2 regions of the Sphingomonas rustica genome follow, and region 2 is predicted to be linked to the other one. Evidence: riboswitches for the same ligand, from Rfam matches in the RefSeq annotation. Region 2 holds a riboswitch; the other holds the start of a gene.
The links. A riboswitch is a leader RNA that binds a small molecule or an ion and turns the genes downstream of it on or off. The one in region 2 is predicted to bind cobalamin.

Region 1 (7,242 bases), on a different contig from region 2:
GGCGGTCGAATTGCCGATGCCCATCTCGCCGACCGCGATCAGGTCGAGATCGGGCGTGACCGCCGCCGCGCCCGCCTCCAGTGCGGCGAGGCATTCGGCCTCGGACATCGCCGGACCGGTGGTGAAATCCGCGGTCGGCGTGTCGAGGTCGATCGCGGTGACGCTCAGTTCCATTCCCGCCGCGCCCGACAGGGCGTTGATCGCCGCGCCCCCGGCCTCGAAATTGGCGACCATCTGAGCGGTCACGCTCGCCGGAAAGGCGCTGACGCCGTGGACGGTGAAGCCGTGATTGCCGGCGAAGATCGCGGCGCGCGCGCGCTCGATCCGCGGTCGCTCGCGACCCTGCCACCCGGCGATGAAGACCGCGATCGCCTCCAGCCGGCCGAGCGATCCGGCGGGCTTGGTCAGCTGATCCTGCCGCCGCTGTGCCGCGGCGCGCGCGGTCGCGTCGGCGACCGGCAATGCGGCCAGCGCGGTACGAAACGCGGCTGGAGTGGGAAAATGGCTCATTCGACGACAAATCCCGGCGGTGGGGTGCGGGTGATGAAATGGCCCTTCACCCCCTCGGGCCAGTCCGAATAGGCGACGCGGCCATGGTCGCTGTCGGCATAGGCGACGGCATAGTCCAGGATCGCGCGCGCGGCATCCGCATCGGGTGCGAACCTGCCCATGACATAGCCGACCTTGTCGGGGGCGCGCAGATGGACGGTGCAATGATCCTGGCAGGCGAACAGGCAGGCCATGTCCTGCACCGCGATCCCCGCATAGCGCGGGTCGCGCGCCTTGACCGTGCGCAACGCCTCGACCAGGCGTCCGCCGCCGGTGACGCCGTCGCCGTCCGCGCGCGTCTCCGGAGACAGGCGACAGCTGTTGCAGGCGACGATCGCCGGCCCGTCCTCGACACGCTTCAGCACCGCGCGGCGCTCAGGCAGTCGCGACGCGCGGGGCAGGCTGAGGCACCCCGATCGCGGTCAGCAGGCGGTACAGCGCATAGAGACCGACCAGGATCGCGCCGTTGCGCAGGAACTGGCGCTGCAGGATCGCGGGATCGATCGTGCTGGCCACGCCGCCAAGGAAGAAGGCCCAGCCCAGCACGACTGCCTTGAACGCGACGAAGCCGGCGAGATAGGCGAGCGCCAACCGCACCGGCACCGGCCGGTCTCCGGCGAGGCGAAGTGCGGCATGCGCGCCGATCACCGATGCGACCGCGGCGGTGGCGAGGCCCGCCGCCCAGCCGAACGTGCCGGCATCGCGCGGATAGTCGAGCAGGCAGAAGCCCACCGCCTGGCTGGCCAGCCACGCCGCCAGCATCAGCCAGATGCCGTCGCTGCGCCGCATATGGACTGCGGCAAGCGCGGCCAGTGCCGGAAACGGGGTGGCGCAGGCGAACACCAGTGTCGTCGCGGTGCTGGCAAGCGTCAGCAGCAGGATCCACAAGGTCGATGCGGCGCGGGTCGAATGTCCCTGGGTCATGACGGCTCCTCGATCGGGTTCCGGAAGGGCGACCCGGGCCTGCACGATGCGCAGGCCCGGGCAGTGGGATGCGTGCGCGCGGTCAGAACCGGCCGCGCACGCCGGCATAGAAGCTGCGGCCCAGCGTGCCGTAGCGATAGGCGGTCATATACTCCTCGTCGAAGACGTTCTCCGCCCGCGCGAACAGCCGGAACCGCTCGCTCACCGCGAACTCGGCGCGCAGGTCGACCAGCGCATAGCCGTCCAACCGCGTCGCATTGCTCGCATTGTCGAAACTGTGCCCGGCCCAGCGCACTGCCGCGCCGGTGCTCAGCCCGAACGGAAAGGCATAGCTGACCGATGCATTGCCGCTGTCCTGAGGGCGGCGCGGCAGCCACTTGCCGAAATTGGCCGTGCCCGGCGACCGGTCCTCGGCAACCGTCCAGCTGTAATTGCCGTCGAGCGTCAGGCCGCCCAGCTTCAGCGCAGCCGCCGCCTCGATCCCGTGCGCCTCGCCGCGCGAGACGTTGGAATAATAGCCCGAGCGGCGCGTCGTGCTGCCCGGCACCAGGCACAACGGGCTGGGCGAGGTCGCGCTGCAGCTGTTGAAGATGATCTGGTTGGTGGTGACGCGCTCGAAATAGGTCGCGCCGAAGCTCAGCTTGCGGTCGAACAGTTGCTGCTCGACACCGGCTTCCCATCCGCGCGCCTGTTCGGGGTCGAGCGCGACGTTCCCATATTCGCTGAACAGCTGGTACAGGGTCGGTGCCTTGAACCCCTCGCCATAGCTGGCGCGCAGGATCGTGTCGGTGGGCAGGCGCCACACCGCGCCGGTCGAGAACAGGGTCTGGCCGCCATAGCGGCTGTGATCGTCATGACGCACCCCGCCATTGACCGTCAGCCCGTCGACCGGCTCGATGCTCAGCTGGCCATAGACGCTGGTGATCTCGGCATCGCCGGTCGCAAAGGGCGGCAGCGGCGTGGCCAGTGCGCCGGCGGGCGAGCGGCTCTCGAACTTCGAGCGTTCATTCTCCAGCCCGAACACCGCCGAGATGCGCTGGGTGAAGGCGAAGCTGCCCTGATATTCCCAGCGGCGGTTCTGGCCGTTCGATTCGAAGCTGAGCGCGCGGGCGCGCAGCGGCGAGAAGCTGTCGCGGTCGGTGTCGGTATGGGCATAGGCGACGCGGTTGCGAAAGCGGCCGTCGAGCAGCGCGAAGTTCACCCCGGCATAGCCGACGAACTCCTTGTTCGTGGAAAAGTCGGGATTGTCGCCGCTGGTCGAATCGATGTTGACCCGCCCGCTCGAATAATAGCCGCGCAGCTCGACGCTCAGATTGGTCGCCAGTTCCAGCTCGGCGCGGCCGGTGGCGCTGCGATTGGTGTAGCCGTCGGTCTCGTGCCCGCCGAACGTCGGCGCGATCGCCGAGATGCCGTCGGTGGTGAAGCTCTGGCCGCCCAGCCGCCAGCTGAGCGGGCCGGTCCGCCCGCCGATCGCGGCGCGCGCGCTGACGGTCGCGCGCGACCCGGCCTCCAAGTCGAAACTGCCCTCGATCGGCGCCTCGGGCATGGCGGTGACGATGTTGACCACGCCGCCGATCGCCTGGCTGCCCCACAGGGTCGATTGCGGCCCGCGCAGGATCTCGATCCGCGATGCGTCCCCGGTCAGCAGGTTGGCGAAGTTATAGCCGCCGCCGGTCGAGGCGGGGTCGTTCAGCTTCACCCCGTCGATGACGACGACGGTCTGGTCCGATTCGGCGCCGCGAATGCGTAGCGAGGTGGACGTGCCATAGCCGCCGTTGCGCGACATGGTGATGCCGGGCGTGCGCAGCAGCAGCTCGGTCACGCCGATGTCCTGGCTGCGGTCGATCGCCGCCTTGTCGAGCACGGTGACCGATGCCGGGACCTGGTCGATCGCGACCGGCGCGCGGGTGGCGGTGACGATGATCTCGCCGCTGTCCTCGGTCGAGGCGGCGGGTGCTGCGGCATCGGGGGCCGGGGCCTGCTGGGCAAGCGCGCCCGAGGCGGCGGCGAGGGCGGAAACGGAAACGGCGAGACGGAACAGCGACTTCAACTTCATATCCTTCGACGACACGGCCGCACCCGCACGGGAATGCGACGCCGTGTCCGCGAAGGACGCACAGCCGCATCCCGCGCGAACGCGGTCAGCTCTGTCGTCTCTCGGGTTCACCCCCGTCCGCGCGACACACCCTGTCCGCACGAAGGACGACCGCGACGGGCAGGTCTCCTGGCTAGCGGGTCGGTGCCGGTTCGGCCGCCTTCTCAGGACCGGGGTCCCAATGGCATTCGGCCGATGGCTCGCCGCTTACAGTTGCAGGGGCAGCCGGGTTTGATCCCGTTCCCTTTTCATCCCCGTCTCCGGGGAACCTGTCGCGTCGCCGCCCTTAGGGCCGCGCGCCGCGGCTGGCAATCGGCATCACGCCGCCATCATCCACACCACCAGCGCGAACCGCGCCGCGACCGACGGCAGCGTGCGATGCGGCGTGAACCGGTCGAGGAAGAGGACGGTGCCCGCGGGGCATTCGGGCTGGATGTGCGGCAGGCCGGCGATCGCCGCCTCGGGAATCTCGAACCCGCGATCGGTCGCCTGCGCCATCGGCGCGGGCCGGCGCCCGGGAAGGACCTCCAGCCCGCCGCGCCCGGGGCCGGCATCGCTCAGCGGGATCCAGGCGGTGATCCATACCCGGCCGCAGGCGGTGCCGTCGTCGCGGACCACGTCCGAATGCCAGGCGTGGCGATGCCCGGGAAAGCTCGCAATGCTGGCACGGACACGGACGATCGATCCCGCCAGCGCGCGCCCGCCGATCCGCTGCGCCGTCTCGATCAGCCGCGGGTCGGCGGCGATCGCCGACAGCCGCGGACCGCGCTGCGCATCGGTGCAGACCACGCGGCGCAGCAGGTCGGCATGGCTGCGGTCCCGGGCGAAGACGCGGTCGATCCGCTCTTCCAGCGGCGCGTCGGGACAGCTCGCCTCGAACGGCAGATACAGCGCGCGCGACACGCGATCGATCTGCTCGACGATATCGGCCCGGGCGGCCATTATTGTTGTACGGTCGTATAACGGCACAATGGCGTAGCCGTCGCGAGCATAGGAAATTTCCTGCGCGTTCATCGCGCGCGGCCCAGCGTCACGATGCTCGGCCAGTCGCCGTCCAGGTCGATCCGCGCATCGATGCCATAGACCGCGCGCAGGTTCGCCGGCGCCAGCACGTCGGCCGGCGCACCGTCCGCCACGACGGTTCCGCGGTCGACCAGCAGCAGCCGGTCGCAATAGCGCGCGGCCATCGTCAGGTCGTGCAGCACCGCGATCACCAGCGCGCCGCCGCGCGCCTCGGCGCGGAGCAGGTCCATCACGTCGATCTGGTGGCCGGGGTCGAGGCTGGCGAGCGGTTCATCGGCGATCAGGCCGGGTGCCTCGACCGCCAGCGAGCGCGCCAGCAGGACGCGGGCGCGCTCGCCGCCCGACAACTCGGTCGCGATCCGGTCGCGCAGCGCGGTCACGTCGGCGCGCACCATCGCCCGCTGGATCGCGGCGGCGTCGCCCTCGGCCACGCGCGACATCGGCCCCAGATGCGGCAGCCGGCCGAGCCCGACCAGCCGCTCGACCGACAGCGGCCAGTGCAGCGTCTGGCCTTGCGGCAGATAGGCGATGCGCCTGGCCAGTTCGGCGCGCGGCATGGTCGCGACGTCGCGGTCATCGACCCGCACGCGCCCGGTCGTCGGCACCAGCGCCAGCATCGCGCGCGCCAGCGTCGACTTGCCTGCGCCATTGGGGCCGACGATTCCGGTCAGCGTGGCGGGCGCGAACGACGCGGTCACGTCGCGCAGCACGGCGCGCCTGCCCAGCGTGACGCCGAGCCCCTCGATCCGGATGCTCACCATAGCCGCCGCTCCCGCATGAGGTGGACGAGGAAGACCGGCACGCCGAGGAACGCAGTGACGACGCCCAGCTTCAGCTCGGCCTTGGTGTCGATCAGCCGCACCGCGAGGTCGGCCAGGGTCAGCAACGCGGCGCCGCCAATCGCGGACGGCAGCAGGATCGCCGAGGGGCTGCGGTCGGTCAGCGGTCGGATCAGGTGCGGGACGATCAGCCCGACGAACCCGATCGCGCCCGACACCGCCACCGCGCCGCCCACGCCGATCGCGGTGCCCAGCAGCAACCTGAGGCGGGTCGCGCTCAGGTCGACGCCCAGCGCCTGCGCGCCGTCCTCGCCCAGCGTCAGCGCGTCGAGCGCGCGACCGTGCCACAACAGCATCGCCGCGCCGATCGCGATACAGGGCAGCGCGACGCGGACATGGTCGAACGACCGGTTCTCGAGGCTGCCCAGCAGCCAGGTCATGATCTCCATCGCCGCGAACGGATTTGGCGAGAGGTTGAGCGACAGGCTGATCCCCGCGCTCGCCAGGGTCATCAGCGCGATGCCCGCCAGGATCAGCGTCAGCGGGCTTTCCGACCGGCCCGCGAGCAGGAACAGCAGCGCCAGCGAGGCCAGTGCCGCGAGCACCGCCATCACCGGCAGGATCAGCGGATGCACCAGCGCGAGGCCGAAATAGATCGCGCCAACCGCGCCAAGCGCCGCCGCGGTCGAGGTGCCGAGCACCGACGGCTCGGCCAGCGGATTGCGCAGATAGCCCTGAAGCGCCGCGCCCGACAGGCCGAGCATCGCCCCGACGGCGAGGCCCAGGATGGTGCGCGGCAGGCGCAGGTCGAACAGGATGCTGGTCGCGACGCGGTCGCCATTGCCGGTGAAGGCGGCGACCATGCGCGGCAGCGACAGGGGCACCGGGCCGAGCAGCAGCGAGCCGATCGCAGCGGCCAGCGCAAGAAGGCCGAGCGCGGCGATCAGCACCGTGCGATGACGGGCGGCGATCATGCGGCGACTCCGAAAGACTTGAAGGGAGGAATGGCGCGGCTATGGAGGCGGCGATGGGTCGTCACCGCCTCTGGATGCTCGCGCTGCCGCTGGCCGCACTGGGAAGCGCCGCCCTGTGGGCCGGCACCGGCACAGTGCCGTCCGCGCCCGCCGGCCCGCCGAAGCGGATCGTCTCGCTCAACCTGTGCGCCGACCAGCTGGTGCTTGCGCTGGCCGATCGCGACCAGATCGCCGGGCTGACGCGCAACGCGACTGATCCCGAAATGTCGGGCGAGGCGGCCAGGGCCCGCGGGCTGACGCTGATTTCCAATTCCGCCGAGCAGATCCTGGCGATCGAGCCCGACCTGGTTGTCGGCATGCCTGCACGGCGCAGCGCGGCGATGACCGCGCTGAAGGGGCAGGACTATCGCCTGCTCGACCTGAAGACCGCGAACACGGTCGACGAGATCTATGCCTCGATCCGCGAGACCGCGGCGGCGGTCGGCCATCCCGAACGCGGCGAGGCGCTGGTGGCACGGATGCAGGCCGATCTTGCCGGGCTGGCAAGGCTGGGCCGTGGCCGGGTCGCTGCCTACTACCAGCGGCGCGGCTACATGACCGGCACCGGCACGCTGATCGACGAGCTGATGACCCGCGCCGGGCTGGTCAACCTTGCGGGCAAGCTGGGCAAGCCGGCGCTGTCGCAGCTGAGCCTCGAGGAGATGGTCGCGGCCAGGCCCGATTTCCTGATCGTCGAAAGCGCGACCGACCGGGTCAGCGACCAGGGGACCGAGATGCTGCACCATCCCGCGCTGGCCGGCATCCCGCGGATCAGCATCCCCCAGGCGTGGACGGTGTGCGGCAGCCCGGCCTATGTCCGGGCGGCGCGCGGCATCGCGGAACAGCTGGCGCGCCACGA
Region 2 (7,242 bases):
GCGGTGGTGATCACCGCCGACATCCTGCTGGCCGACCGCGCGCTGAAGGCCGGCGCCACGGTGCTGGCGCCCACCGGCAGGCCGTTCACCGCCAACTCGATCGGCAGCGCGATCGCCACCCGCGCGATCATGGCCGACCTGCGCGCCGGCGGCGAACAGCTCGGCGGCCCGGCCCCCTTCTCGAAGACCGACCGCTCCGCCTTCCTCCAGACGCTGGACCGCACGCTGGTCGCGCTGAAGCGCCGCTGAGCGGTCCGGACCGCGCGAGCAGCGCCTCTCCGGCGTTCGCAAAGTGGGGGATGGGACGCCGGGCTTCCCTCTCCCGCATGGACGCAGGAAGGGAACCACCCCTTCGGCAGCGTCGCTAGGACGCGCCGATCGCCTTCGGCCTCCCGTCGCGATCGACCGACACCATCGTGAAGGCAGCGGATGCGGCGCAGCGGCGCTCGCCGGTCAGGAGGACTTCCGCCCAGAGTTCGACACCGATCAGCACCGAACTGCGCCCGGTCATCCGCACCTCGGCCCGAAGTTCGACCATTTCGCCCGCCCGGATCGGCGCGACGAAATCGATCCGGTCCGACGCCGCCATCACCATCACGGCGCGCGCGTGGCGGGTGGCGGCGAGGAAGGCGGCCTTGCCCATCATCTTCAGCGCGTCGCCGCCATAGAGCGTTCCATAGTGATTGGTCTGGGGCGGGAAGACCATGTCGGCATAGCGCAGGACGCCGCCCGCCTCGCCATCCGGCTCCAGACCGGTCGGGAGCGGCGGGAGCGGACCTCGGTCGGCTACCAGCGTGAAGCGCCCGCGCGTGCACAGCCGGCGCTCGCCGCTGACCGGCGCCTCCGCGATCAGCTCGATCGCGACGTCGAGCGAGCGGGTGCCGACGCGCACCACCCGCCCGACCGCCTCGACGATCTCGCCCACGCGGCCCGGCGCGGCGAAATCGATCTTCTCCGACGAGGCGGTGACGAAGGACGCCCGGCCGTGGCGCGACGCGGCGAGGAACGCCACCTTGTCCATATGCGCAAGCGCGGCCCCGCCGAACAACGTGCCATGATGGTTGGCATCGCCCGGAAAGATCATGTCGATGATCCGGACGACTCCGTTCCCGGCCTCCGCCACCGCCATGGTCAGGCTTCCACCCGGGCTTCGCCGCGCAGCGTGCGTGCCGCCGCGACCATCGCCTCGATCGCCGAGCGCACCTCGGGCCATTTGCGCGTCTTGAGCCCGCAATCCGGGTTCACCCACAGCTGCGACCGGTCGAGATGCTGCTGCGCCAGCCGCATCAGCGCGACCATCTCGTCCTGTCCGGGCACGCGCGGCGCGTGGATGTCGTACACGCCGGGCCCGATCGCGGCGGGATAGCGGTAGCGGGCGAAGCCCTCCAGCAACTCCATCTGCGACCGTGCGGTCTCGATCGAGATCACGTCGGCGTCCATCGCCCCGATCGAGGGCAGGATGTCGTTGAACTCCGAATAGCACATATGCGTGTGGATCTGGGTCGCGTCCCCGACCCCGGCGGCGGAGATGCGGAAGCACTCGACCGCCCAGTCCAGATAATGCTGCCACTCGCGGTGGCGCAGCGGCAGACCCTCGCGCAGTGCGGCCTCGTCGACCTGGATCGCCCTTGCCCCCGCCGCTTCCAGGTCGAGTACCTCGTCGCGAATCGCCAGTGCGATCTGGCGGCACGATGCCTCGCGCGGCTGATCGTCGCGCACGAAGCTCCAGTTCAGGATCGTGACCGGACCGGTCAACATCCCCTTGACCGGCCGTTCGGTCAGCGACTGGGCATAGCGCCACCACTCGACCGTCATCGCGCTCGGCCGCGACACGTCGCCATAGAGAATCGGCGGCCGGACGCAGCGCGAGCCATAGCTCTGGACCCAGCCGCTGACGGTGAAGGCGAAGCCCGAGAGCCGCTCGCCGAAATATTGCACCATGTCGTTCCGCTCGAACTCGCCATGGACCAGCATGTCGAGCCCGACCTCCTCCTGCCAGCGGATCGCGCGCGCCGTCTCGTCGCGGAGGAACGCATCATACCCTGCCGCGTCCAGTTCGCCGCGATTGAAGCGGGCGCGGGCGCCGCGGACCGCCTCGGTCTGCGGGAAGGACCCGATCGTGGTGGTCGGGAAGTCGGGCAGGTCGAGGACCACGGCCTGGGCAGCCGCCCGCGTGGCGACATCGCCCTCGCGCTCGAACAGGGCCGGGGTGATGCCGGAGACCCGTCCTGCGACCGTCGCGTCGTGGATCAGCGGCGAGGTGCGCCGTGCGATCGCCGCCCGGCGCGAGTCGGCCAGCGCCTCCGCGACATGCTCGCGTCCCTCGTTGAGGGCGCGCTTCAGGATCGCCAGTTCCTCGACCTTCTGCACCGCGAAGGCCAGCCACTGGGTCAGTTCGGGATCGAGCCTGCGCTCCAGCGCCAGATCGACCGGCACGTGCAGCAGCGAGCAGGATGGCGCCAGCACCAGGTCGCGGATCGCCGCGATCGGCTCGATCCGCGCCAGCAGCGCGTCGAGATCGGTGCGCCAGATATTGCGCCCGTCGATCACGCCCAGGGACAGCAGCAGATCCTTCGGCGCCACCTTCAGCAGCGCGTCGATCTGGCCCGGTGCGCGGACCAGATCGACATGGAGTCCGGCGACGGGGAGCGCCGCGGCAAAGCCGAGATTGTCCTCCAGTCCGCCGAAATAGGTGGTCAGCATCAGCTTCACCCCCGGCCGGGCGAGACGGGCATAGGCGCGCGTCAGGGCCCGGCGCTGGATGTCGGACAGGTCGGTGACCAGGATCGGCTCGTCGATCTGGACCCATTCCGCCCCGGCCTGGCCGAGATGGCCGAGGATCACGCCGTAGAGACTGACGACCTCGTCCAGAAACTCGAACGGATCGACCCCGCGACCCTTGGCGAGGCTCAGCCAGGTGACGGGCCCCAGCAGGACCGGCCGCGTCTCGAACCCCTGGGCCCGTGCCTCACGATAGTCGTCGAGGACCTTCAGCCGGTTGAGCGCAAGCTTCTGCCCCGGCACCAGTTCGGGGACCATGTAGTGATAGTTGGTGTCGAACCATTTGGTCATCTCGCAGGCCGTCAGGCTGGCCTCGCCCGCCCCCGCGCCGTGATCATGGCCGCAGCCGCCGGACGCCGCGCCGGCGGTGCCGCGCGCCATCGCGAAATAGGTCGACAGATCGGCCTCGCCGTCCCCCGTGCGATAGCGTTCGGGGATCGCGCCCAGCATCACGCTGGTGTCGAGCACATGGTCGTAGAGCGAGAAGTCGCCCGAGGGCAGCCAGTCGGCTCCCAGCGCCCTTTGCCGCGCCCAGGCGGCGGTTCGCAGGCCGGACGCAGACTCGAGCAAATCCGACTCGCCGGTCTTCCCGGACCAGAAATTCTCGAGCGCGGTCTTCAGTTCGCGGCGCGGGCCGATGCGCGGAAAGCCCAGAGTGGCAATGGAGACGGTCATGATCTTCAACCCCGAAGAATGGGGCGGAGACCCGGCACCGGACACAGGCAGGCAGGGACGGACAGGAGTCCGGCCGCAGCGCGCAAGCGGCCAGACCGGGCACCCCGCCGGTGGACGTTATCGCGTCAAAGGCAGGTCTCCTGGCTTGCGGGTCAGCGCGGACGGTCTGGCCTTCCCGGCGAGCGAACCCGCCAGTGACACGTGATGACCGCCGCTCGCCGCTTACAGTTGCGGGGGCAGCGCCGGACTTTCACCGGCTTCCCGTCTTAGCTCCGGCGCGGCAATGCCGGCCGGAGAACCTCGACACCCAAAGCATCGCGAAGCGCGGCCCGCGCGTCAAGGGTCATATAAAGAATTCTTTATATGACCCTTAGCGACTACCTCAGGCCTTCAGGCTGCTAGCGATCGTGGTCGCCAACGACGTGGTCGGACGGCCGATCAGTCGCGACAGCGCCCCGCCTTCGTCGAACAAGGCGCCGTTCGCCGCCGCCGCATCCGAATTGGCGATCGTGTCGGCGACCGGCTCGGGCAGGCCGGCCTGGACCAGCGCGCCGCGATAGTCGGCCTCGGACAGGTTCACATAGGGAATCTCGCGACCCGCCTGGCGTGACAGCTCGGCGGCGAACTCGGCGAGCGTGAAGCCGTGATCGCCTGCCAATTCGTGGACCACATCCTCTCCCTCGGCATCTCCGATCAGCGCGGCCGCGGCCGCCACGGCATAATCCTCTCGCGCAGCGGCCGAAATCCGGCCCTCGCCCGCGGCGCCCAGAAAGCCGTCATGCTGGAGCGCCGGCGGGATCGAAGCGGCATGGTTCTCGGTATACCAGCCGTTGCGCAACAGGGTGGTCGGGATGCCGCTGGCGCGCAGCAGCGCCTCGGTTTCACGATGCTCGTCGGCAAGGCCCAGCGTGGACCGGTCGGCATGCAGCACGCTGGTATAGGCGATCCGCTTCACCCCCGCACGCTTTGCGGCGTCGATGACATTGGCGTGCTGAGGCACCCGCGTGCCGACGGCGTTCGACGAGATCAGCAGGAGCCGATCCGCGCCGGCCAGCGCGGTATCGAGCGTATCGGGCTTCTCATAATCCCCTGCCCGTACCTCGATGCCTTCGGGAAAGGCGCCAGGAGCCTTGTCGGGATTGCGGACGACCGCGACCACCGCGGCCGGCCCGACGCGTCGGGCGAGTTCCGCCACGACATGCCGGCCGAGCTGGCCGGCGGCGGCGGTCACGAAATAGCGGGTCTGTTCAGCAGGCATGGGACAACTCCGGTCTCGATTTTCGACATGGTCTCAGATAGAGACCAAATCAGGATCCGAAAGACGGCACGTGGCCGTCACCTGGTTACCACGGAGAAACCATGGACGCGACCGAGGCGCTGGGCGCAAGGTTCGAGACCTGGCAGCAATTCGAGTTCGACGAGTCCCGCTGCGCCGTGCGCGGGCTGCTCGACCGGATCGGCGATCGCTGGTCGATGCTGCTGCTGTGCGCGCTGGCCGCAGGGCCGCGGCGGTTCAGCGCGCTCGCCCGGCTCGTGCCCGACATCTCGAAGCGGATGCTGACCCAGACGCTGCGCATCCTGGAAGCCGACGGGCTGGTCCATCGCGAGGTGCGGCCGACCGTTCCCCCCAGCGTCACCTATTCGCTCACCCCGCTCGGACGGAGCTTCACCGTGCCGCTGCTGGGCCTGATCGACTGGGCCGAGGCGCATTTCGCGCAGGTCGTCGAGGCACGCGAACGCAGGGCCGCGGCCGCTTGAGGCCATAAGTTCGACTGCGTGACTGACTTGCAGGCTTTGGGTCAACGCACGACGATCATCCGCCATCCAGTTCGGAGATACGACCCAGAATAAGATCTTGATGCTGATAGATCTCGATCGGATCGAGAATCGGATGTTTCGTCTCGTCCTTTCCGACGAAGCTGCCAAAGTATCGAGCCGTCGGGCTGTTGAAGTGCATCCGCGCGATCGTCTTGCGGTTGTTGTCGTCCAGCAGGATCGCACAATAGGACTTTGCATCCCGGATAACGATGCGCTTCGGATCGACCTGACGCGCCCCGATCGCCCGAACAATATTGAAGCCGGAAATTTCATCCTCCGTCGTGATGATTTCCCCTTCCTCGGTGGGTGCGGCTTCGGCCTGTGGCACCTCCTCGACGGGGTTGGACGCACTTAGTGCAGATGTCAGGCGCTCATTCACGCGATCGCGTATCAACGCGGATACCGACGCCACGATCAGCGCTTGAAAATTCTCTTTCACTGCAGCGGTGATCCGAGCGCTCGAAACCCGCGACGCGATCATGCGCACGAATTCATCCGACGGCTCCTGAAACTCCTTTTGCAATTCGCGATACACGAGCGTCTGCATCTTCAGATTGCCCGCCTCCTGCACGATCTTGTCGATATCGAACGCGGCCTTCGTGAACCGCTCAAGGGTCCGGATATCCTGCTTGCGGATCGCGTCGAGCTGGAAGGTGAAGAACGGCCGATCATCCATCTTGTTCGGCGTGTCGATATCGGAAAAGAATTTATACACGACACCGTTCGTCAGAACCGCGACTCGCGTGTCCGTAGTGGTAAAATAGCGGAACAACTGCGAAGCATGGTTGATGCTGAGCTCGACACTGGCCGGCTTGCACTCCACCAGCATCATCACCTTACCGGCGCTACACACTGCGTAATCGACCTTTTCTCCTTTCTTTGTGCCCACGTCACACGTGAACTCCGGAACCACCTCTGAAGGATTGAAAGGGTTATATCCGAGCGCAGCCAAGAATGGCATCACCAGAGCATTCTTGGCGGCCTCCTCAGTCAGAAGGACCTCACGGTGATCCTTTACGACTTTGGCCAACTCAGCCAGCTTCGCCTCAAGTTCCATGACACCCCCTGCTATTTCATCGGCAGATTATCGCGACACTAGCGACTTTCAACTCCTCAATTGCAGTGAGGTATGGCTAAACTGCTGCGAACGTGTCGCTACGCGATGTCTCGACACCCCCTCCCCGGCGCGTGTAGTCCGCGGGCATGTCGCGTTCGGCGCCCCTCTGGCTGTCTGCCCCCACCCGGTTCGCCGCGCTGACGCGTTGGCAGGCACGCGTGGCAATCCTCGTCATCCTCGCCGTGCTGGCGCTGACGATCACCGCACTGGCGGTGCCGACGCCCGAGGCGCTGGATGCCGCCACCGGCGGCGAGCGCCATCAGACCGACCTGATGCTGTACGATGCGATCGCCGCGGGCGTTCGTGGCGGCGGAAATTATTACGCGGTTGCGGCCGATGCGATGCGGGCGGGCGGATATCCGCTCAAGCCGTTCCTGACCATGCGGCTGCCGGCGCTGGCCAGCGTCCTCGCCGCCCTGCCGCTCTGGGCAGCGCCGCTGCTCCAGTTGCTGCTGGTCCTGTGCGTGGCCGCGACCTGGATGCTGCGGTTGCACGGGGCGCTGGGACGCAGCCTGCCGATGCTGGTGGGCGGAATCCTGCTCGCCGGGTCGATGCTCGCCTTCATCCAGCCGGGACTGATCAGCTTTCACGAGATCTGGGCCGGGCTGCTCGTCGCCTGGTCGCTGGGGTTGCGCCGACCGGGGCGCTGGGTCGAGCCGGCGGCGATCGCGCTGGCGGCGATGCTGATCCGCGAGACCGCTTCGCTCTATGCGGTGATCATGCTGGTCTTCGCGTGGCGCGATGGCGAGCGGCGCGAAGCGATGGGCTGGACGCTCGTGCTCGCCCTGTTCGGCGTTGCCCTCGCCTTCCATGCATGGGCAGTGACCGGGCTTGCCGGACCGCTCGACGCG

Region 1: another riboswitch for cobalamin. It lies ahead of TPR58_RS13480 (TonB-dependent receptor plug domain-containing protein); the one in region 2 lies ahead of metE (5-methyltetrahydropteroyltriglutamate--homocysteine S-methyltransferase).

The regions. Positions count from the first base shown of each region.
Region 1 covers NZ_JBDIZK010000007.1:227,110-234,351, forward strand. Annotated here, with positions in the region: gene cobT (nicotinate-nucleotide--dimethylbenzimidazole phosphoribosyltransferase) at 1-510, opposite strand, end outside; gene TPR58_RS13470 (DUF1636 domain-containing protein) at 507-914, opposite strand; gene TPR58_RS13475 (hypothetical protein) at 925-1,473, opposite strand; gene TPR58_RS13480 (TonB-dependent receptor plug domain-containing protein) at 1,556-3,514, opposite strand; cobalamin riboswitch at 3,671-3,856, opposite strand; gene TPR58_RS13485 (phytanoyl-CoA dioxygenase family protein) at 3,887-4,582, opposite strand; gene TPR58_RS13490 (ABC transporter ATP-binding protein) at 4,579-5,352, opposite strand; gene TPR58_RS13495 (FecCD family ABC transporter permease) at 5,346-6,344, opposite strand; gene TPR58_RS13500 (ABC transporter substrate-binding protein) at 6,398-7,242, shown strand, end outside.
Region 2 covers NZ_JBDIZK010000005.1:234,693-241,934, forward strand. Annotated here, with positions in the region: gene TPR58_RS10410 (YaiI/YqxD family protein) at 1-249, shown strand, start outside; gene TPR58_RS10415 (acyl-CoA thioesterase) at 365-1,129, opposite strand; gene metE (5-methyltetrahydropteroyltriglutamate--homocysteine S-methyltransferase) at 1,132-3,456, opposite strand; cobalamin riboswitch at 3,570-3,774, opposite strand; gene TPR58_RS10425 (SDR family oxidoreductase) at 3,839-4,714, opposite strand; gene TPR58_RS10430 (winged helix-turn-helix transcriptional regulator) at 4,816-5,214, shown strand; gene TPR58_RS10435 (type I restriction endonuclease) at 5,270-6,331, opposite strand; gene TPR58_RS10440 (hypothetical protein) at 6,550-7,242, shown strand, end outside.